One region of the Bacillus sp. BACIII genome, then DNA from elsewhere that is predicted to be linked to it. Evidence: riboswitches for the same ligand, from Rfam matches in the RefSeq annotation. Region 1 holds a riboswitch; each other region holds the start of a gene.
What was found. A riboswitch is a leader RNA that binds a small molecule or an ion and turns the genes downstream of it on or off. The one in region 1 is predicted to bind thiamine pyrophosphate.
Positions count from the first base shown of each region.

Region 2: it holds a riboswitch for thiamine pyrophosphate, as region 1 does, so the genes downstream of both, tenA (thiaminase II) here and ACXN9U_RS07970 (ECF transporter S component) in region 1, are expected to answer to the same signal.
Region 3: it holds a riboswitch for thiamine pyrophosphate, as region 1 does, so the genes downstream of both, thiT (energy-coupled thiamine transporter ThiT) here and ACXN9U_RS07970 (ECF transporter S component) in region 1, are expected to answer to the same signal.
Region 4: it holds a riboswitch for thiamine pyrophosphate, as region 1 does, so the genes downstream of both, thiC (phosphomethylpyrimidine synthase ThiC) here and ACXN9U_RS07970 (ECF transporter S component) in region 1, are expected to answer to the same signal.

Region 1 covers NZ_CM174437.1:1,706,427-1,711,900, forward strand. Annotated here, with positions in the region: gene ACXN9U_RS07965 (glycosyl hydrolase family 18 protein) at 1-1,054, opposite strand, end outside; TPP riboswitch at 1,203-1,316, shown strand; gene ACXN9U_RS07970 (ECF transporter S component) at 1,498-2,094, shown strand; gene ACXN9U_RS07975 (ABC transporter ATP-binding protein) at 2,081-3,718, shown strand; gene thiX (HMP/thiamine ABC transporter permease ThiX) at 3,693-4,454, shown strand; gene ACXN9U_RS07985 (STAS domain-containing protein) at 4,500-5,333, opposite strand.
Region 2 covers NZ_CM174437.1:1,843,736-1,849,209, reverse strand. Annotated here, with positions in the region: gene ACXN9U_RS08780 (monovalent cation:proton antiporter family protein) at 1-1,373, shown strand, start outside; TPP riboswitch at 1,426-1,534, shown strand; gene tenA (thiaminase II) at 1,620-2,327, shown strand; gene tenI (thiazole tautomerase TenI) at 2,305-2,922, shown strand; gene thiO (glycine oxidase ThiO) at 2,906-4,015, shown strand; gene thiS (sulfur carrier protein ThiS) at 4,012-4,215, shown strand; gene thiG (thiazole synthase) at 4,212-4,982, shown strand; gene ACXN9U_RS08750 (thiazole biosynthesis adenylyltransferase ThiF) at 4,979-5,474, shown strand, end outside.
Region 3 covers NZ_CM174437.1:2,878,183-2,883,656, reverse strand. Annotated here, with positions in the region: gene ACXN9U_RS14050 (NfeD family protein) at 1-262, shown strand, start outside; gene floT (flotillin lipid rafts scaffold protein FloT) at 282-1,811, shown strand; gene thiT (energy-coupled thiamine transporter ThiT) at 1,842-2,423, opposite strand; TPP riboswitch at 2,523-2,623, opposite strand; rRNA gene ACXN9U_RS14035 (16S ribosomal RNA) at 3,052-4,601, shown strand; rRNA gene ACXN9U_RS14030 (23S ribosomal RNA) at 4,776-5,474, shown strand, end outside.
Region 4 covers NZ_CM174437.1:2,106,835-2,112,308, reverse strand. Annotated here, with positions in the region: gene ACXN9U_RS10145 (AAA family ATPase) at 1-1,231, shown strand, start outside; partial or broken gene ACXN9U_RS10140 (sporulation protein) at 1,570-1,707, opposite strand; partial or broken gene ACXN9U_RS10135 (hypothetical protein) at 1,865-2,022, shown strand; gene ACXN9U_RS10130 (Type 1 glutamine amidotransferase-like domain-containing protein) at 2,336-3,028, shown strand; TPP riboswitch at 3,097-3,207, shown strand; gene thiC (phosphomethylpyrimidine synthase ThiC) at 3,330-5,102, shown strand; gene ACXN9U_RS10120 (FAD-binding oxidoreductase) at 5,146-5,474, opposite strand, start outside.

The sequences.
Region 1 (5,474 bases):
AGTAGCGGATCACTGATTGATATTTCATGGCGGTTTCCATGGCGCGCTGATTGGAGATCGCCGATCCGATCGTCCCGGGGCGGTACGGAATCACCCAATCATATCCGTACAGCGGCACACCGAGAATCACCTTTCTTCTCGGCACTCTGCTGATGGCAAAATTGATGGTTTCTCTGACCTCCGTCAAAGGCGCTACGGGTCCCGGCTCACTGCCGGCGTGGTGCCAGTCGTACGCCATGATGAACATATAATCGACGACGGCTCCGATTCCCCCGTAATCATATCCCCTCAGCCACGGCACCGCTTCATTTGTTTTCGCCGGAACCGATATCGTTAGCGCGAGCTGGTGCTCTGAGAGCCGGGTTTTTAACTGCCGGAGAAATCCTGTAAACAGGTCCCGGTCGGCTTCCCTGATCCGTTCAAAATCAATATTTACACCGCCGTATCCCTTTCTTACGGTCAGGTAGACGATATTATTGACGAGATTCGTTCTCGCCGTCGGGTTCTGCAGGACTTGATGGGCTAATTCCGGGCTGAACCCTCCTTCTGTCAGATTCGTGATGACCGCAAGCGGCCGCACTCTGTTTTGCCATGTGGTTTCTATCGCGGTTCTGTCGTTTAAATCATTCATGATATCTCCGTTTGGGCCAAAATGATATTCAAACAAAGAAATCGCCGATGAATAGGGTGCAAAATCATTAATGAGCTCTCTGTCCGCTTCAGGTGTCCGAATGACGTAAAATTGCAGGGTTCCCGCCAAATAGTTGGAGATATCCGGAATTCTCACTTTTAAACCCGGCCGCAGCCGGTTCGGCGGAATATCCGGGTTTGCCTGCATCAGCTGCATCTGCGGAACATAAGTCTTACTTGCGATAACGGCATACGTATCATTCGGCTGAACCGTATATTCATTAAGAGGGATCAAAAGCGCCTGCCCCGGAACGATATTCGTTTCCTCAAGCCCGTTGACGCTTCTGATGCTGTCAACAGGGTATCCGTACTTTCTGCTGATGGAAAATAACGAGTCACCAGACTGCACTGTATGAACAAACATAGATGTCCTCCGTTTCCTTTTGATCAAAAGGGCTCTTCTTATCTTTATGAATGATCTTCCGGTCCGATTCCAAACTCTGTTTAGAGAAAGGCTGTTTACAAATCAGATATGATCAACTATGATGATGTCATCATAAAAAACTGTATAGGAAACGCACTAGGGGTGCTGTTATCGGCTGAGATAAAACATGCGGCAGGCGTGTTTTGATCCCTTATAACCCGATCTGGATAATACCAGCGTGGGGAAGTGCAGATTGACCGGAGCGCAGGGTTTTTTCCATGCGTTTTCGTTCTGCTGCTGCATATTCCCTCGGATATGCAGTTTTTTATTTTTCATTAAAAAACGGGGGAGGACACCGCAATATGAAACTTACGATCAATCGTCTTTCGTAAAATCAACTCTTTCATACATACGACTATCCGATAAGAAAGCAGGAGATCACAATGAAAAATTGGAAAATGAGAGAAATTGTCGTCATGTCCGTCATCAGTGTTGTATTTGCTGTCGTTTATTTATTATCAACTCATGCAAGCAATATAGCGGCAGGGTTTTTCGGCCGGATGAGCTACGAACCGATTTACGGTATTTGGTTTATCGTCTCGGTGATTGCCGCCTACATTATTCAAAAACCGGGAGCGGCGCTTGTTTCTGAAATCATCGCCGCGTTTGTGGAGTGTTTACTCGGAAATCCGTCAGGGCCGATGGTGATTCTGATCGGCATCGCGCAGGGAATCGGTGCGGAAGCGGTCTTTTTTGCGACACGCTGGCGGGTGTATACCCTGCCCGTGCTCCTTTTATCCGGTATGGGGTCTTCTGTTGCGAGCTTCATTTATGACTTGTTCATTTCCGGATACTCTGTTTTGAATCCGGGTTTATTAGCCGTCATGCTTCTCATCCGCCTGGTCTCAGGTGCGCTTCTTGCCGGCCTTCTCGGCAAAGCAATCAGTGATGCGCTGGCTTACACAGGGGTGCTGAACGGCATGGCGCTCGGAAAAGAATTCAAGAAGAAGAAACAGGTGAACCAAGATGCAGGCATCTGAACCCCTTCTATCGGCCCGCCGTCTTACCTTTTCTTATGAGCAAGATGAGAAGCCGGTTTTTCAAGACGTGTCATTTCAGCTCCGCAAAGGAGAACGGGTTTTATTGCTCGGGCCGAGCGGATGCGGCAAAAGCTCGCTTGCACTTTGTTTGAACGGTCTGTACCCGGAAGCCTGCGATGCGGTTCAAACGGGAACCGTTTCCTTATACGGAACACCTCTTTCGGAGCTGTCAGAACCCGCCGCCCGATCTATCGGCGTCGTGTTTCAAGATCCGGATCAGCAGTTTTGCATGCTGACGGTTGAAGATGAAATAGCCTTCGGTCTGGAAAATTTGCAATATACAAAAGAAGAGATGGACTCAATTATTGAGGATGTTTTGGAAAAATTAGAAATCACTCATCTGAAAACACGGACGATCGCCTCGCTGTCAGGCGGTTCAAAACAAAAGGTCGCGCTCGCCTGTATCATTGCGATGGAGCCGGAACTCATTATTTTAGACGAACCGACGGCACAGCTTGATCCATATTCCGTGCGTGAATTGGTGCGGCTGATCAAAGAACTGCAGGCCGAAAAAGGCTTCGGACTTCTCGTTATCGAGCATCAGCTTGATCATTGGACGCCGTGGATGGACAGGACGATTGTCCTTGACGGAACGGGTCAGAAAGTGATGGACGGAGAGACGGGCGCGATCTTTGAAACAAAACTTGAAGAGCTGACACAGCTCGGCATTCCGATTCCGCAGGTGATCTCATTGCAGAAGCAAGTCAGCATCCCTTTTACATTGTGCAAAGAAAGACTGTTTCAGGAACCTGTACCGCCCTTTCCCGGCCCCTGGCCCGCCGCGCTTTCGACAGAGGACGCGCTGAGTGTTCACGGGCTGTCATTCATAAGAGGAACAGACACCATTTTTCAGGACGTGAGCTTTTCCGTAAAAAAAGGGTCAATCACCGCGATTGCCGGCCCTAACGGAACCGGAAAATCCACGCTCCTGTCCGCCGCGGCCAAACTCATCCGCCCTGTGAGCGGCGACATCAAAATAGACGGCAGACCAGTAGATTCCTATTCGGAAAAAGAGCTTCGGCGGCTGATAGGGTATGTTTTCCAAAATCCTGAACACCAGTTTGTCACAGATTCCGTCATTCAAGAGCTGCTGTTCGGCTTTGAAGACGGTAAAGCCGCAAAGGAGAAAGCTCTTCAGCTCTTAACCCGGTTCGGCCTGAGACGCTATGCCTCACAGCATCCGTTCTCTTTAAGCCAAGGACAAAAACGCAGGCTCAGCGTCGCGACGATGCTTATGCATCAGGTGAAAGTTTTGCTGCTTGATGAACCGACTTTCGGGCAGGACGCAAAAACGGCGCGTGAGTGCATGCTGATGCTTCAGGAGATCCAAAAGGAAGGAACGGCTGTTTTAATGGTGACACATGATATGGAGCTCGTCTCAGATTATGCCGATACGATCCTTGTGCTCTGCGGCACGAAGCTTGTGTACCGCGGAACGCCCGACTCATTGTTTTCTGATCATATCGGAATCGCGGAGCGGGCGCATTTAGCTTTGCCCCTGCGGTATGAATGGATGAAACACGACAGGAGGCGGAGAAATGAACCTGCGGCTGGAGGCTGTTAACCCGTCAATTAAGGCGGCGGCTGTTTTGTTATGCGTTGTTATGCTGTCGTTTATTTATAACCCGTACACGCCTGCTTTGTTTTATATTATCATTGCCGGAGGCGTCCTCTTGGCGGGACATGTGCCGCTGAAAAAATGGCTGCTGTTTACGGTTCCGTTTGTCATTCTTGCCTTCGGATCTTTATGGACAGCCGCCGTATTCGGAAACGTCCCGACAACCGAAAGCAATCTGCTGTTTAAGCTCGGACCGATTGCCGTCAACAGTGATAATGCGGCGCTCGGGATTTCTATCGCGTTTCGTATTTTATGTTTTTCCGCTTTGTCGATGATGTTTCTTTTCACAACCGATCCGATTCTGTTTATGCTCAGTCTGATTCAGCAATGTAAGCTCCCGCCGAAGCTTGCTTACGGCGTGATCGCCGGGTTCCGGTTTCTTCCTCTTCTGAAAGATGAAATCCTGATTATCAGACAGGCGCACAGAATCAGAGGCGCGGCGTCTGATTCCGGGCTGAAAGGAAAGCTCTTTGCCTTCAGGCGCTTTACCATCCCGCTTTTGGCAGGCGCCATCAGAAAGGCGGAACGCACAGCGATCGCAATGGAATCTAAAGGTTTTACAGGGAGCCGAAACCGCACGTTTTACAGAACGGTTACTGTGCGCCGCGCCGACTGGTTCTTTTTCATGCTCGTGCTCCTTTTATTCGGCGCAAGCTGTCTCATTTCACTGTTGTTTTTATAAAAACAGGCCGCCGGAGTGATTCGGCAGCCTGTCTTTATATGTATGTTACTGATGATAATTGAGAGCCTGGGCGAGGTTGGATTTAATCGTAATATCCGAGAAATTAATGCCGAGCTGTACGGCGGTTTGGGCAATTTCCGGCCTGATCCCGGATAAAGTGGACGAAACGCCGATCAGGTTCAGCGCCTCAATTAATTTAAAAATCTGGTGCGCCACCATTGTATCGACAACCACTACGCCCGACAAGTCGATTAACAGATGCTCAATCAGCCGGTTTGCACATGTACTCAGCGTATTTTCAAGAATGTATTTGGCGCGTTCCGTGTCAATATTGCCGACAAGCGGCAGAAGCCCCGTCCGATTGCTCAGCGTAATAACCGGCGAGCTTAATTCTAAAATCATTTCTCTTTGTGCATTCAGCTGCATTTTCGAATTATATTCGGCGTGATCGACAAATGTGTAAATCGTAAAATCAAATACTTGAACGATTAAATTCTCCCATCTCTTCCTTTCTCCCTCGGCAAACGAAGATTCATGTTTATCGGCAAACGCATCATAATAACTGATGTACAATCTCCGGTTTCTCATGAATTCACGGACCACATACTGGACCGGGGTATCCAGATGCTTCTGGTCTTTCGCAAGCTCAATCACCCATCGCTCGAACTCTTCTAAAAATTCTTTTTCCGGCATGATATACATTTTATTAATATGCCGGTAAAATTCTTTATCTTGCTCCATCAGCTCTTCTATGATGACGGGATTTGTCAAAGAGTAAATCGAATTCGGATCCGAATCTTCCATCGTTTCAATCCATTCTTTCGCAATTTGATCCACCCGTTCGGAAAAATAGTCGTACAATGCTTCATTTATCTTCATACCTCTTCTCCTTTCCCATTTCCAATTATAGCGTCAGCTGATGCCGAATCAAAATAAAAGCCGTTGAACCATCCAATTATTTGAAATTATTTAGTGCAATAGATTGCGCCTTTTTTATGAAAATGCTTCAAATGACTCTTT
Region 2 (5,474 bases), 140 kb from region 1:
CCAATATCGGCCAGATTATTCTGCTTGTCGCCGTTATTGCGGACTTGGCTACGATGATTCTGCTCGCTTTCTTTTCTTCTCTTTATGGGGAAGACAGCGGAAATATGTGGCTTCTTCTGATTCTCTTTGCCGCGGGTGTGGTGCTGTATTTCTTCGGCAGGATCTTTAAACACCGCTCATTTGTGCAGTCGATGTCTAAAGGCACCGTCCAGATCGGCACGCGAGCCATTTTTACACTGATTATCGTGCTTGTCGCTTTATCGGAATCTCTCGGGGCGGAAAATATTCTCGGTGCATTTTTAGCAGGCGTTTTGGTATCGCTTCTGTCGCCGAATAAAGAAATGGTGGAGCAGCTGGATTCATTCGGCTACGGGTTTTTAATTCCGATCTTTTTCGTCATGGTCGGGGTGAAGCTGGATATATGGACGCTCTTCCAAGATCCGAAAACATTGACGATGATTCCGCTGCTTCTGCTGGCGCTGTTTATCAGCAAAATGTTCCCGGTGTTTTATTTAAAGAAATGGTATGACAAAAGAACCGTGTTTGCTTCGGGGTTTTTGCTGACTTCTACGCTGTCGCTTGTTATCGCGGCGGCTACGATCGGAGAAAGGCTTCACATTATCAGCGCCAATATGTCCGGCGCGCTGACTTTGGTTGCGGTTATCGCCAGCATCATCTCACCGATCGGCTTTAAAAAATTATTCAAGCGGCAAAGTGCGCCGCAGGAAAAGAAGCGCATTACATTTATCGGCGCCAACCAAATGACGCTTCCGGTGACGCTGGAGCTGCCTGATGAGGAATATGATGTGCGGGTCGTCCATGTGTATCAGGAAAATGCCGGGGAAAAGCTTGCGGAATCCGTTTTTTCTGTTGAAACGATTTCTGATTACGAGCCCGGCACGCTTGAGTCGCACGGTATTTTTAAAACGGATATTCTGGTCGTGGCGACGGGAAATGAAGATGTGAACGCTGAAATCGCCTTAATGGCGAAAGAGAAAGGGACTGAGCGCATCATCGCAAGCGTCGGCTCGGTTGAACATGAAACAAAACTGAAGGAAGAGGGCATCAGTATTTTTTCTATCCTTCTGTCTACAAAGACGCTCTTGCGCGCATTAATTGAGGCGCCGGGCGTGATGAACCTTCTGACGAATGAAGAGTCTTCGCTTTATCAGATCAATCTGGAAAACACGGCGTATAACGGCATTATTCTGCGCGAATTTCCGCTGATGGGCGATGTGATTTTCGTCCGGATTTTCAGAGGTGTGGACAGCATCGTTCCGCACGGGGACACGAGGCTGAAAACAGGAGACCGTCTCATCGTTACGGGCTCGCGCAACTACGTGTCGGAGCTGAGAAAAATCCTTGAAGCTTGACCAAATTGCATTTCGTGATAAGATAGAAGGCATAACAAGTAAATGATAATCGTATGACCACTAGGGGTGTCCTTCATAAGGGCTGAGATAAAAGTGAGACTTTTAGACCCTCATAACTTGAACAGGTTCAGACCTGCGTAGGGAAGTGGAGCGGTATTTTTTGGGTTCCTTTTATCCAGATAAATTCCAAACCACTTTTCCGATGCGGGAAAGTGGTTTTTTTATTTTATCAGGGGGGAAAACTTTATGACATTTTCTGAAGAATGCAGACTGGCGGCAGCCGAATGGTGGGACGGAAGCTTTGTTCATCCGTTTGTAACAGGGATCGGTGATGGAAGCCTGCCGTTAGACCGTTTCAGTTATTACGTGCTGCAAGATTCCTACTACTTGACGCATTTTGCAAAAGTTCAGGCGTTTGCAGCCGCATATGCCGAAGACTTGTTTACGACGGGAAGGATGGCGGGCCACGCTCAGGGCACATATGAAGCGGAAATGGCGCTGCACCGCGAATTTACGGAGCTTTTAGGGATTACAGAAGAAGAGCGTGCGGCATTTAAGCCGGCACCGATAGCCTATTCTTATACGTCTCATATGTACAGATCGGTGATGAGCGGCCGTTTTGGAGAAATTTTAGCCGCGCTTCTGCCCTGCTATTGGCTTTATTATGAAGTTGGCGAACGCTTAAAGGAATGCAAACCGGAACATCCGATTTACGAAAAATGGATCGGTACATACGGCGGAGACTGGTTCAGACAGCAGGTCGAAGAACAGATCAGCCGTTTTGACGAGATTGCTGAAAACAGCACAGAGGAAATCCGCGCGAAAATGAAAGAGAATTTTGTGATTTCAAGCTATTATGAATATCAATTTTGGGGAATGGCTTATCAAAAAGAAGGCTGGTCGGAGAAGGGCGGAAAAGAGGTGGAGTCCTTTGGAGCTGCACGCCGTAACTGATAATCGCAAACCCGTTGCCGAGCTGGCCGAGGATATTCTATCGATTCAGCGCGAAGTGAGCTTTATCCATATCCGTGAGCGGGGCAAAACAGCGGGAGAGATCATGCAGCTTTTGTCACTGTTGAAAAAAGGCGGTGCGGATAAGGACAAATTGATCATCAATGATCGGGCAGATATCGCGCTTTTTGCCAATATACAACGTGTTCAGCTTCCGTCCAGCAGCTTTTCCGTAAAGCAGGTGCGGAGCAGATTTCCCCATCTCCATATCGGACGTTCGGTTCATTCACTGCAAGAAGCCGTCCAAGCTGAAAAAGAAGATGCGGATTACGTGGTGTTCGGCCATGTGTTTGAAACGGAATGTAAACAAGGACTTGAGGCAAGAGGCATCGGCCTGCTTTCAGATATCACACGTACGCTTTCCATCCCCGTCATTGCAATCGGCGGAATGACACTGCAGACGATCGGGCTCACAAAGCAGGCGAAACCGGACGGAATTGCCGTTATGTCGGGCATTTTCTCAGCTGAAAACCCTGAGGAGGCGGCAAAACGGTATGCACGCGCGGTGAGGGGGGCTGATGATGAAGAAGCACTATGATACGGCGGTTATCGGGGGCGGAATTATCGGATGCGCCATTTCTTATGAGTTGGCGAAGATGCAGCAGAACGTTGTCTTGTTTGAAGACGGAGCAATCGGCCGAAAAACGACAAGCGCTGCGGCGGGAATGCTTGGCGCTCATGCGGAATGTGAAAACCGTGATGCGTTTTTTGATTTTGCTATGCACAGCCAAAGACTGTATGAAGCGGCGGGGCAAGAGCTTGAGGAAGCCAGCGGCATTAACATCAGGCGCCATAACGGCGGAATGCTTAAATTGGCGTATACAGAAGAAGACATGACCCGTTTACGGAAGATGGATGATTTACCTTCCGTCACTTGGCTCTCAGCGGAAGAGGTTCTTGAAAAAGAGTCTTACGCTTCAAAGGACATTCTCGGCGCATGTTTTATAAAAGACGATGTCCATGTCGAACCTTACTATGTTTGCAAAGCGTATGCAAAAGGGGCGCGGCGTTATGGCGCTGACATATATGAGCATACACAAGTCACTTCCGTAAAACGGATGAACGGGGAATACTGCATCACAACGTCCGGCGGGGATGTTTATGCTGACAAAGTCGCAGTTGCAAGCGGTGTATGGAGCGGCCGGTTTTTCAGCCAGCTCGGCTTGGGGCAGCCTTTTTTCCCTGTGAAAGGAGAATGCCTCTCTGTGTGGAATGACGAAATCCCGCTGACCAAAACCCTTTACCATAATCAAAGTTATGTCGTTCCGAGAAAAAGCGGGCGGCTTGTCATCGGCGCCACGATGAAACGGGGCGACTGGAGCGACACGCCTGACGTCGGCGGGATTGAGGCTATCATTGCGAAAGCGAAAACCATGCTGCCCGCCATTGAACATATGAAAATAGACCGGTTTTGGGCGGGGCTTAGGCCGGGAACAAAAGACGGAAAGCCGTTTATCGGGCGGCATCCTGATAACAGCGGCATCATATTCGCCGCCGGCCATTTTCGAAACGGCATCTTGCTAGCTCCGGCAACGGCTGAAATGGTGCGGGATATGATCCTGGGAAGACAGGTTAAACATGAATGGGAAGAAGCGTTTCGAATTGATCGCAAGGAGGCTGTTCAAATATGATCCTTCAGCTGAACGGAAAACAAATTGATTGGAATCGAAAAGAGGGGACGGTTCAGGATTTGCTTGAATCGTATCAGCTTGATCAAAGAATCGTAGTTGTAGAAAGAAATAAAGAAATCATCGAAAAAAAGAATTATGAAAACACAAGTTTGTGTGATCGCGATGTCATCGAAATTGTCCATTTTGTAGGAGGCGGATGAGGATGTTAACAATAGGCGGAAAACAGTTTCAGTCAAGATTGCTGTTAGGCACGGGAAAATATCCGAGTTTTGAGATTCAGAAAGAGGCGGTGGCCGTCTCGGAATCAGATATTTTAACCTTTGCGGTGCGGCGGATGAATATCTTTGAACAGTCTCAGCCAAACTTTCTCGAACAGCTTGATTTGTCTAAGTACACGCTTCTGCCGAATACGGCCGGTGCCGCAACGGCTGAAGAGGCGGTCAGAATCGCCAGGCTTGCTAAAGCTTCAGGGCTTTGTGACATGATAAAAGTGGAAGTCATCGGATGCAGCCGGTCACTTTTGCCTGATCCGGTTGAAACGCTGAAAGCATCAGAGCAGCTGCTTGAAGAGGGATTTATCGTTCTTCCGTATACGTCAGATGATGTCGTGCTCGCAAGGCGTCTTGAGGAGCTTGGAGTCCATGCTATTATGCCGGGCGCTTCACCGATCGGTTCAGGCCAGGGAATTTTAAATCCGCTGAATCTGTCCTTCATCATTGAACAGGCGAAAGTTCCGGTCATTGTCGATGCCGGCATTGGTTCTTCAAAAGACGCTGCCTGCGCGATGGAGCTGGGAGCGGACGGCGTGTTATTAAATACCGCCGTGTCAGGCGCTGATGATCCGGTCAAAATGGCCCGGGCGATGAAGCTTGCCGTAGAAGCGGGCCGCCTTTCTTATGAAGCCGGGCGGATTCCGGTGAAAGATTACGGAACTGCAAGCAGTCCGCGGGACGGTCTTCCGGTATGACGGACAGATATTCCAGACAGGAGCTGTATCAGCCGATCGGTCCCTCCGGACAGGAGAAGCTCCGGTCGTCTCATGCCGTGATTATCGGCGCGGGTGCGCTTGGCGCGGCAAATGCGGAGATGCTTGTCAGAGCAGGGGTCGGGAAGGTAACGATCGCTGACAGAGATTATGTGGAGTGGAGTAATCTCCAGCGCCAGCAGCTTTATACCGAAGATGACGTCAGACAGGAAATGCCGAAAGCTGCGGCAGCTGAAAAACGGCTTACATCCATAAACAGCGATGTAGATGTGAAGGGATTTGTCATGGATGTCACTGCGGAAAACGCACCCGGACTGATTTGTGACGCATCTCTTATCATTGACGCGACTGACAACTTTGAAACGAGGCTGATTGTGAACGATGCGGCTGTACAGAAAGGAGTTCCTTTTCTGTACGGCGCCTGTGTCGGCAGCTACGGACTCTCCTTTACCGTCATTCCCGGTGTCACGCCGT
Region 3 (5,474 bases), 1.2 Mb from region 1:
TCACTTCTTTGTCCTTGTACCGCTTTCATCAGCGGAAGAATCGCTCGTATACCGGGAGTCGGATTTAAAGGGCAGAATCGGCAGGGTTATTACTTCCGTTCCGAAAGACGGCTATGGGGAAGTGATCATAGAGGGAATCGGAGGCGCTATTTCTAAATCTGCGGTCAGCTTTGATCAAGAACAGATTCAGTACGGAACGGCCGTATTAGTGATTGACGTGAAAGACGGAGTGCTTTTTGTGATGCCGCATGAACCAATCTGATATCTAAGGGGGAACTGTTATGACTATGCCGATTATCATCGTTATCGGAATCGTATTCTTTTTACTCATCGCACTTATTGCTGTATTTATTACGAAGTACCGGACGGCGGGGCCTGACGAAGCCCTTATCGTAACCGGAAGCTATTTGGGCAATAAGAACGTCCACATTGATGAAGGCGGAAATCGTCTGAAAATCGTCCGGGGCGGGGGAACGTTCGTGCTTCCGGTGTTCCAGCAGGCGGAACCTCTCAGTTTACTTTCAAGCAAGCTTGATGTCTCTACACCTGAAGTTTATACAGAACAAGGGGTGCCGGTAATGGCCGACGGAACCGCCATTATAAAAATCGGCGGCTCCATCGGGGAAATCGCAACAGCAGCTGAACAATTTTTAGGGAAGTCTAAGGAGGACCGCGAGCAGGAGGCGCGTGAGGTGCTGGAGGGCCATCTGCGTTCCATCCTAGGCTCCATGACCGTTGAAGAAATTTATAAAAACAGGGAAAAGTTTTCTCAGGAAGTCCAGCGGGTTGCGTCTCAGGATCTTGCCAAAATGGGACTGATGATCGTTTCCTTTACGATTAAAGATGTCCGCGATAAAAATGGCTATCTAGAATCATTAGGTAAGCCGCGAATCGCCCAAGTCAAGCGGGATGCGGACATAGCCACGGCAGAAGCGGATAAAGAGACGAGAATTAAACGCGCGGCGGCTGATAAAGACGCAAAAAAATCAGAGCTGGAGCGGGCGACTGAAATAGCTGAAGCGGAAAAAATCAATCAGCTGAAAATGGCGGAATACAGAAGAGAGCAGGACACAGCAAAAGCCAATGCCGACCAGGCATATGACCTCGAAACAGCAAAAGCCCGCCAGCAGGTGACAGAGCAGGAAATGCAGATTAAAATTATTGAGCGGCAAAAGCAGATTGAATTGGAAGAAAAAGAAATTCTCCGCCGTGAGCGCCAGTATGACTCTGAAGTGAAGAAAAAGGCCGATGCCGACCGTTATTCGGTAGAACAAGCGGCCGCAGCTGCAAAGGCGAAGCAGCTCGCAGAAGCAGATGCCGAACAGTATAGTATTGAAGCGATGGCCAAAGCGGAAGCTGAACGCGTGAGAATTGACGGTCTTGCTAAAGCGGAGGCTGAAAAGGCGAGAGGAGAAACCGAAGCGGAAGTCACCCGCCTGAAAGGTCTTGCGGAAGCGGAAGCTAAAGAGAAAATTGCTGAAGCCTTCGAAAAATACGGGCAGGCCGCAATCCTCGATATGATTGTGAAAATGCTGCCTGAGTATGCGAAGCAAGTCTCGGCGCCTCTTTCCAACATTGATAAAATAACTGTCGTTGATACGGGAGGAAGCGGTGAAAACGGCGGAGCCAATAAAGTCACGGGCTATGCAACCAATTTAATGGCCGGTCTTCAGGAAAGTTTAAAAGCATCTTCCGGAATCAATGTAAAAGAGATCATTGAGAATTTTTCAGGCAAAGGAAACATAAAACAAAGCATAAATGAACTTACAAAAGAACTGGGCGATTCGAAAGAAGAACGCAGCTCTGGATAAAAAAACAGCAGGCATAACCCGCCTGCTGTTTCAATTTGCCCGCTTGGTTTCAAGAAGCCGCGGCGCCGTCATGAATAATAAGATAAGGACAATGGCCGAAAGGATAAAAGAAGGAATCATATAGGTCGCGTTGTAGACGAGCGAATAAATCCAGACCGGAGTGCCCTTCGGAGCATAGCTTCCGAAAAAGACCGCTCCGGAGATCACATGTGCCGCATACCGCAGCACACTGCCGATAAAAACGCCGCTTATCACATACACCGTTAATGCGCCTCTTTTTTTAGCCAATGCCGTTTCACGGACACCGGAAGCAAACAAGCCGCTGAAACCGAGAACTGCAAACGCCGCGATATAATCAAGAAATAGCTGCACCGGGTGCTGCAAAAACAAATTGCCGATGGCGATCTGGACAATCCCTGTTAAAAAGCCTGTCGTAAGCCCGGCCTTCACTCCCCAGCGGAATGAAATCAAAAAAATCGGAATCATCATAATAGAGACTGATCCGCCTTGTGGCATCCGGAGAAACATACCTGACACAATGTCCAGAATGACGGCCGCTCCGGTCATAATCGCTATTTCTATTAAGCGCACAAGCTGTGTTGAATGATTCATAGTTTTCCCCCTGGTCAGACAACCGTATCAAGGATAAACAAAAAAGCAGCGCGGGGAAGGATGGGAAAAGGTCCGCGCGCTGCTTACAAAACTGCAATTCATTTGGCTTTGCCACATCCCTACGCCAGCGTTAACTAACAGGTTCAAAGGGTCAGAACAAAACGTTCACTCTCAGCTTTAATGCTCCCCTTGTGGTCATCAAGTATTTAGTTCAATCTTACTATACAAGAAAATATACCAAACCACAAGACAGCATTCTTTCTATAGAAGAGAAACTGAAATAAGTATGAATGAAAATAAACAGGGACTTTTTTTAAAAAAACTATTGTCATACTTTCAAAAGGGTGTTATATTATTAAACGTCGCTGATGAACAGCAGACAAAACAAACAGCTTCGAAAACGATTTAAAAAAGTTGTTGACATAAAAGAAGCTGAGTGGTAAGATAATAAAGCTGCTTCAACGAGCGGTAATGATCTTTGAAAACTAAACAAGACAAAACGTACCTGTTAATTCAAAGTTTTAAATAAATCGCACAGTGATGTGCGTAGTCAGTCAAACTAAGGTCTGCACGATGCAGATCACACAGACGTTACTGCAGGATGCAGTGAACTTAGTCTGTGATCCATTTATCGGAGAGTTTGATCCTGGCTCAGGACGAACGCTGGCGGCGTGCCTAATACATGCAAGTCGAGCGGACAGATGGGAGCTTGCTCCCTGATGTTAGCGGCGGACGGGTGAGTAACACGTGGGTAACCTGCCTGTAAGACTGGGATAACTCCGGGAAACCGGGGCTAATACCGGATGGTTGTTTGAACCGCATGGTTCAGACATAAAAGGTGGCTTCGGCTACCACTTACAGATGGACCCGCGGCGCATTAGCTAGTTGGTGAGGTAACGGCTCACCAAGGCGACGATGCGTAGCCGACCTGAGAGGGTGATCGGCCACACTGGGACTGAGACACGGCCCAGACTCCTACGGGAGGCAGCAGTAGGGAATCTTCCGCAATGGACGAAAGTCTGACGGAGCAACGCCGCGTGAGTGATGAAGGTTTTCGGATCGTAAAGCTCTGTTGTTAGGGAAGAACAAGTGCCGTTCAAATAGGGCGGCACCTTGACGGTACCTAACCAGAAAGCCACGGCTAACTACGTGCCAGCAGCCGCGGTAATACGTAGGTGGCAAGCGTTGTCCGGAATTATTGGGCGTAAAGGGCTCGCAGGCGGTTTCTTAAGTCTGATGTGAAAGCCCCCGGCTCAACCGGGGAGGGTCATTGGAAACTGGGGAACTTGAGTGCAGAAGAGGAGAGTGGAATTCCACGTGTAGCGGTGAAATGCGTAGAGATGTGGAGGAACACCAGTGGCGAAGGCGACTCTCTGGTCTGTAACTGACGCTGAGGAGCGAAAGCGTGGGGAGCGAACAGGATTAGATACCCTGGTAGTCCACGCCGTAAACGATGAGTGCTAAGTGTTAGGGGGTTTCCGCCCCTTAGTGCTGCAGCTAACGCATTAAGCACTCCGCCTGGGGAGTACGGTCGCAAGACTGAAACTCAAAGGAATTGACGGGGGCCCGCACAAGCGGTGGAGCATGTGGTTTAATTCGAAGCAACGCGAAGAACCTTACCAGGTCTTGACATCCTCTGACAATCCTAGAGATAGGACGTCCCCTTCGGGGGCAGAGTGACAGGTGGTGCATGGTTGTCGTCAGCTCGTGTCGTGAGATGTTGGGTTAAGTCCCGCAACGAGCGCAACCCTTGATCTTAGTTGCCAGCATTCAGTTGGGCACTCTAAGGTGACTGCCGGTGACAAACCGGAGGAAGGTGGGGATGACGTCAAATCATCATGCCCCTTATGACCTGGGCTACACACGTGCTACAATGGACAGAACAAAGGGCAGCGAAACCGCGAGGTTAAGCCAATCCCACAAATCTGTTCTCAGTTCGGATCGCAGTCTGCAACTCGACTGCGTGAAGCTGGAATCGCTAGTAATCGCGGATCAGCATGCCGCGGTGAATACGTTCCCGGGCCTTGTACACACCGCCCGTCACACCACGAGAGTTTGTAACACCCGAAGTCGGTGAGGTAACCTTTATGGAGCCAGCCGCCGAAGGTGGGACAGATGATTGGGGTGAAGTCGTAACAAGGTAGCCGTATCGGAAGGTGCGGCTGGATCACCTCCTTTCTAAGGATTTTAACGGAATATAAGACCTTGGGTCTTATAAACAGAACGTTCCCTGTCTTGTTTAGTTTTGAAGGATCATTCGATTCTTCGAGATAATGTTCTTTGAAAACTAGATAACAGAAGTAATTCACATTCAATTGTAATGCAAGATATCACGTAGTGATTCTTTTTAACGGTTAAGTTAGAAAGGGCGCACGGTGGATGCCTTGGCACTAGGAGCCGATGAAGGACGGGACGAACACCGATATGCTTCGGGGAGCTGTAAGCAAGCTTTGATCCGGAGATTTCCGAATGGGGAAACCCACCACTCGTAATGGAGTGGTATCCATATCTGAATACATAGGATATGAGAAGGCAGACCCGGGGAACTGAAACATCTAAGTACCCGGAGGAAGAGAAAGCAAATGCGATTCCCTGAGTAGCGGCGAGCGAAACGGGATCAGCCCAAACCAAGAGGCTTGCCTCTTGGGGTTGTAGGACACTCTGTACGGAGTTACAAAGGAACGAGGTAGATGAAGAGGTCTGGAAAGGCCCGCCATAGGAGGTAACAGCCCTGTAGTCAAAACTTCGTTCTCTCCAGAGTGGATCCTGAGTACGGCGGAACACGTGAAATTCCGTCGGAATCCGGGAGGACCATCTCCCAAGGCTAAATACTCCCTAGTGACCGATAGTGAACCAGTACCGTGAGGGAAAGGTGAAAAGCACCCCGGAAGGGGAGTGAAATAGATCCTGAAACCGTGTGCCTACAAGTAGTCAGAGCCCGTTAACGGGTGATGGCGTGCCTTTTGTAGAATGAACCGGCGAGTTACGATTCCGTGCAAGGTTAAGCAGAAGATGCGGAGCCGCAGCGAAAGCGAGTCTGAATAGGGCGCA
Region 4 (5,474 bases), 400 kb from region 1:
TAAGCATTACAATCTAAGTAATGAAAAACTTGAACTCGAAGAAAATAGGGATGAGATTCAGGGAGAGTGGAATAGGCTCAATGAAGAGCGTGCTGACTGGAAGCAAAAGGTAGAAACCTTTAAAAACTATCAGGAAATTTTTATTCAGTATGAAAAAGAGAAGGGAAAAATAACAGAAGTACGCCAATTGAAGCAATACTTAATTGAGTTAGAAGAAGAGAAGAAGAATAAAAATGCACAGTTAGAACAACTTGGTTCTCTTTTAGATAAGAAGCGACGTGAAGAAAAGAAATTAAATCGGGACATAGAAGATTTGAAAGAAAGCCTCCTATACAAAGACCGAGAAATTGAGTCAATAGAAAGGCAAATCAAACATCGGTCTGAAGAATATTTAACAAATGAAGAGAACTATTCAACAATCAAACATGACATCCAAAGGTTATTAGATTCTGTAAAACAGGAATTAAAAGATTTTGCATTAGAGCTTACAGAACTACCTAATGTAACTAAATCTGAGGCAGAAGACATGCGAGAAAGTGGGAAAATTAAATACTCTCATGCAGCAAATGAAACAGGGATTGATGAAGCTGCTCCAGAAAATTATCAAAAAATGAAAGAAGAGTATGATCGTTCTGCAACAGAAGTGAAGACATCCAAACTATTGTTAGAGGAATATACAGAGCGTATGGAACGTCTAAAAGAAGACTTAGAAAGCACAATTAATAGTAAAGTTATTGGTGTTAATCAAAAGTTTGTCCATTATATGTCTCTGTTTGGCTTTCAAGGGGAGATAGATTGGGATATGAGAACAGACCGACGTCATCAAATCCACTATGCTTTATATATTAAAGCACATAAAGAAGGACATCGAGGAAAATTAGAGGATGTAAGTGTTAAAGCAAGAGGCGGCAAAGTAGGAAAAGGGGTATCTGGTGGGGAAGAGTCTCTTAGTTCCTTACTATTTGCTTTGGCATTATTACAAACAATTCAAGCAACACCAGGCTATATCGTACTCGATGAGTTTGATAGTGCACTCGATGAAGGACGTAAAGATAAAGTGTTTGAGTTATATGAACAGGAATTAAAGCGGAAAATGATAATCTTAACTCCTAAGTCTCATGAAGCAGAGTATCTATATCGTTTTTCTAAAGCATATGTTGTTCATCACAATCCCAATATTCCGCAGAGTAAGATCTTTAAGGTGAAAAGAAGTGAAGAAGTGCTAAAATGATTTACAGTCATTGAAATGAACTCGTTGGTCAGACCAACTATTGGACAAATATTCAGGAAGATGGTTAGACTCATTTTTATAATCTGTATTTTATTACTTATGAACGAACACTATTGTGGTGAATTTATACAAAGTGAGTTATTATAAACCAAAAACGTAACATGATTTAGAGAACGTATTGACAACAATACGAAGCTGCTTTTCATCAATGTGTGTATAACGTAGAATACGGTCCACCGGTATATTGAAAAACACAATTCTTCATATAAGAAACGGGTTTTTATATTTGATCTAAGAAAGGAGCCAAGCTTATTTGAGAGCTCCTTTTTCTAATTTATTCAGTGTTGGTCTAGGATCTCTCCTAGCACCTCTTCAAGCTCTTCTGTATCTTCAAGCTTTGATTGGCTGAAGCGGACACGTACGAGCTGTTCTCCGTCATTATACATCTCTTCCAGCCATCCTCGCAGTCCTCTTGCCGAAAGTTTTTTTAAAAATGACCTGTTAGATCTTCCCCTTTTTCTCAACAGACATACGTAAGAAAGAGGGAAAAGAATTCGTTTGATTCATACTTTTTTCTATTATTTTCCTGCCTTCGGGCAGACTAAGAATAATATTGCTGATGAATTACACAGAATGTTTTTAGCCGGTGAGCTGCAAATCACGGTAGAGAGGATATAAACAATATTTCTGAAAGGCTGAGAAACGGCGATCTCAATTTAGAGCGATTAAGCGGTGAAGACGCGTTTATAAAAGAAACGGTAAATGAGGCTTTAAGAAGAGTGGAGCAATAAAATAAAGAGACGGTGTCTCAAGACATCGTCTTTTTTGTATGACTTTGTTTCAGTTCTCTGCAAGATAAATGCGAATCAATTTGAAATTGTTTATCCAGGAGCCAACCTTTTTCCGACAGGAGTACTGACAGTTCACCATCAAGATGGACAACTGCATCTAATTGTTCATGCAGCGCTGTGCTAAGGCAGAGATTTGCGATTTCTGTTATTGCGACAGTATACTTTTTTATGCTGGTCTGTTAAGAAAATATTTATCTCTGCGTGTATACAACTGCTATAATGAATAACAAATTTTTCGGGGGGGAGTGGGATGATGAAACAGATTATTGCGATGGGCGGCGGCGGATTCTCGATGGAGCCGGAAAATTTATCCCTCGATCAATATGTCATCACGCAATCAGAGCGAAAGTCGCCTCGTATTTGTTTTTTGCCGACGGCGAGCGGTGATTCTCAAAACTATGTGCAGCGGTTTTATCGTGCATTTCAAACACTTGATTGTGTGCCGTCTCATTTATCGTTGTTTAAGCCGCCGTCAACAGATTTAACTTCTTTTCTTATGGAAAAGGACGTAATTTATGTCGGCGGGGGAAATACGCGGAATATGCTTGTGTTGTGGAAGGAGTGGGGATTGGATCTTATTCTGAGAGAAGCATGGAAGAGCGGTGTGGTGTTAGCCGGATTAAGCGCGGGTGCAATCTGCTGGTTTGAAGAAGGAGTGACAGATTCAGCCGGGCCGCTGACCAGTATGAAAAGTTTAGGTTTTTTGCAAGGGAGCTTTTGTCCTCATTATGACGGCGAAAAGGACCGGAGACCGATGTATCACCAGCTGATATCTAACGAATTCTTGTGCGGCGGCTATGCGACGGACGATGGAGCGGCTCTTCATTTCATAAATGATCAGCTGTTTCAAACAGTGAGTTCAAGACCAGTTGCAAGGGCATATCGGGTGATGAGGGGGAAACATGGAATAATTGAAACTCCATTGCCTGTCAAATATTTGGGTTGAATTTGCTGAATATTTTCTATATTCCTCTTTTTTTTCGAATGTTTTTATGTTAAGATGAGTCCGAAATCAATAGTTACTGGGGGTGCCCGTCTGAGCGGGCTGAGAGAGAAGCGGCGGCTTCTTAACCCTTTGGACCTGATCTGGTTCGTACCAGCGTGGGGAAGTAAAGGTTTTATTATTGTTGAGGAAAACAATAATAGTTTCTTTCTGACTGCAAAACCGGGTTCTCCAATGAATCCGGTTTTTTTGTGCTGGTGCTGAGCTTGGTTCTGTTATTCAAATGGATAAGGGAGAGATTTGTATGCAAAATCAATCAGTACAGCAAGCGAACATTTCTATTATGTCGAGTTTTTCAGGCAGTAAAAAGGTTTATGTAAAGGGTTCTTCGCCTGACATACGAGTGCCGATGCGGGAAATCAGCCTTAGTCCGACAACGGGGGCGTTTGGGGAAGAGGAGAACCCGCCGGTCCGTGTTTATGATACGAGCGGACCGTATACAGACCCGGATGTACAAATTCAAATTCATGAAGGTCTGAAGCCGCTCCGCACAAAGTGGATTACAAAGCGCGGCGATGTGGAGGAATATAACGGACGGACCGTGAAACCTGAGGACAACGGCTATAAAAAAGAGGGCCGTGCCGCCGAATATCCCGGTTTACAGCGGAAACCGCTGCGGGCCAAGGCAGGGAAAAATGTGACACAATTGCATTATGCGAGAAAAGGCATCATTACGCCGGAAATGGAGTTTATCGCAATTCGCGAGCATGTGTCTCCCGAATTTGTCAGAGACGAGGTAGCCAGCGGCCGGGCGATCATTCCGTCAAATATTAATCATCCTGAAAGTGAACCGATGATTATCGGCAGGAATTTTCATGTGAAAATCAATGCAAATATCGGCAACTCAGCTGTTACATCTTCTATTGAAGAAGAAGTTGAAAAAATGACGTGGGCGATTCGCTGGGGCGCCGATACGATGATGGACTTATCCACTGGGAAAGATATTCATACGACACGTGAATGGATCATCCGCAATTGCCCCGTACCTGTGGGGACGGTGCCGATTTATCAGGCGCTTGAAAAAGTAAACGGCATCGCTGAGGATTTAACGTGGGACATTTATCGAGACACATTGATTGAGCAGGCGGAGCAGGGCGTGGATTATTTCACCATCCATGCCGGCGTATTGCTTCGTTACGTCCCGTTAACGGCCAAACGCACGACGGGAATCGTATCCCGCGGCGGGGCGATTATGGCGCAATGGTGCCTGGCTCACCATCAGGAAAGCTTTCTGTACACGCACTTTGAAGAAATCTGTGAAATTATGAAGACGTATGATATTGCATTTTCTCTTGGAGATGGGCTGCGTCCCGGCTCGATTGCGGATGCTAATGATGAAGCGCAGTTTGCGGAATTGGAGACTCTCGGAGAATTGACGGAAATCGCGTGGAAGCACGATGTGCAAGTGATGATCGAAGGACCGGGTCATGTGCCGATGCATAAAATTAAAGAGAACATGGACAAACAGCTGGAAATTTGTAAAGAGGCGCCTTTTTATACACTCGGCCCATTAACGACTGATATCGCTCCGGGCTATGACCATATTACTTCGGCGATCGGCGCGGCGATGATCGGCTGGTACGGGACGGCGATGCTTTGTTATGTCACGCCGAAGGAGCATTTGGGCCTGCCGAATCGTGATGATGTAAGAGAGGGAGTCATTACGTATAAAATCGCGGCCCATGCGGCAGACCTTGCCAAAGGGCATCCGGGTGCTCAGATCCGGGATGACGCTCTGTCTAAGGCGCGGTTTGAATTCCGGTGGCGCGATCAATTTCATTTGTCGCTTGATCCTGAAAGAGCAATGGAATATCACGATGAAACGCTGCCGGCTGAAGGCGCAAAAACGGCTCACTTCTGTTCGATGTGCGGCCCGAAGTTCTGCAGCATGAGAATTTCTCAGGATATTCGCGATTATGCGAAAGAAAACGGTCTGACTGAAGACGATGCCCTCAATGAAGGATTAAAAGAAAAAGCAAAAGAGTTTGTCGAGAAGGGAAGCCATTTATATCAATAAAAAAGAAAAGATGAGGATGGAGTGTGTCCATCTTCATCTTTTTTTAGAAAAACGGTGACCGGCGAAACGGCGGAATGCTCTGCTCAAAGCGGAATACGTTTTCCGGGTCATACTTCGTTTTGACTTGGCGGAGGCGGTCAACATTTCCTCCGTAATATGTCCGCAGCCAGTTTCTGATGTCTATATCAGGCCAATTCACGTAATCCCCCATCGTTTCTCTTGAAAGAGACGTTCTCAGCTCTTCGATCCAGCGGACGTTTTGTCTTTCCTCTTCAGGAGATGTCCAGTTTGTTATATATTCCTGGGCAATGATTGCATCGCGATAGTAGAATGCCGTTTGATCCGGAGCGATCCGTCCGGCCGCCCCGCCGA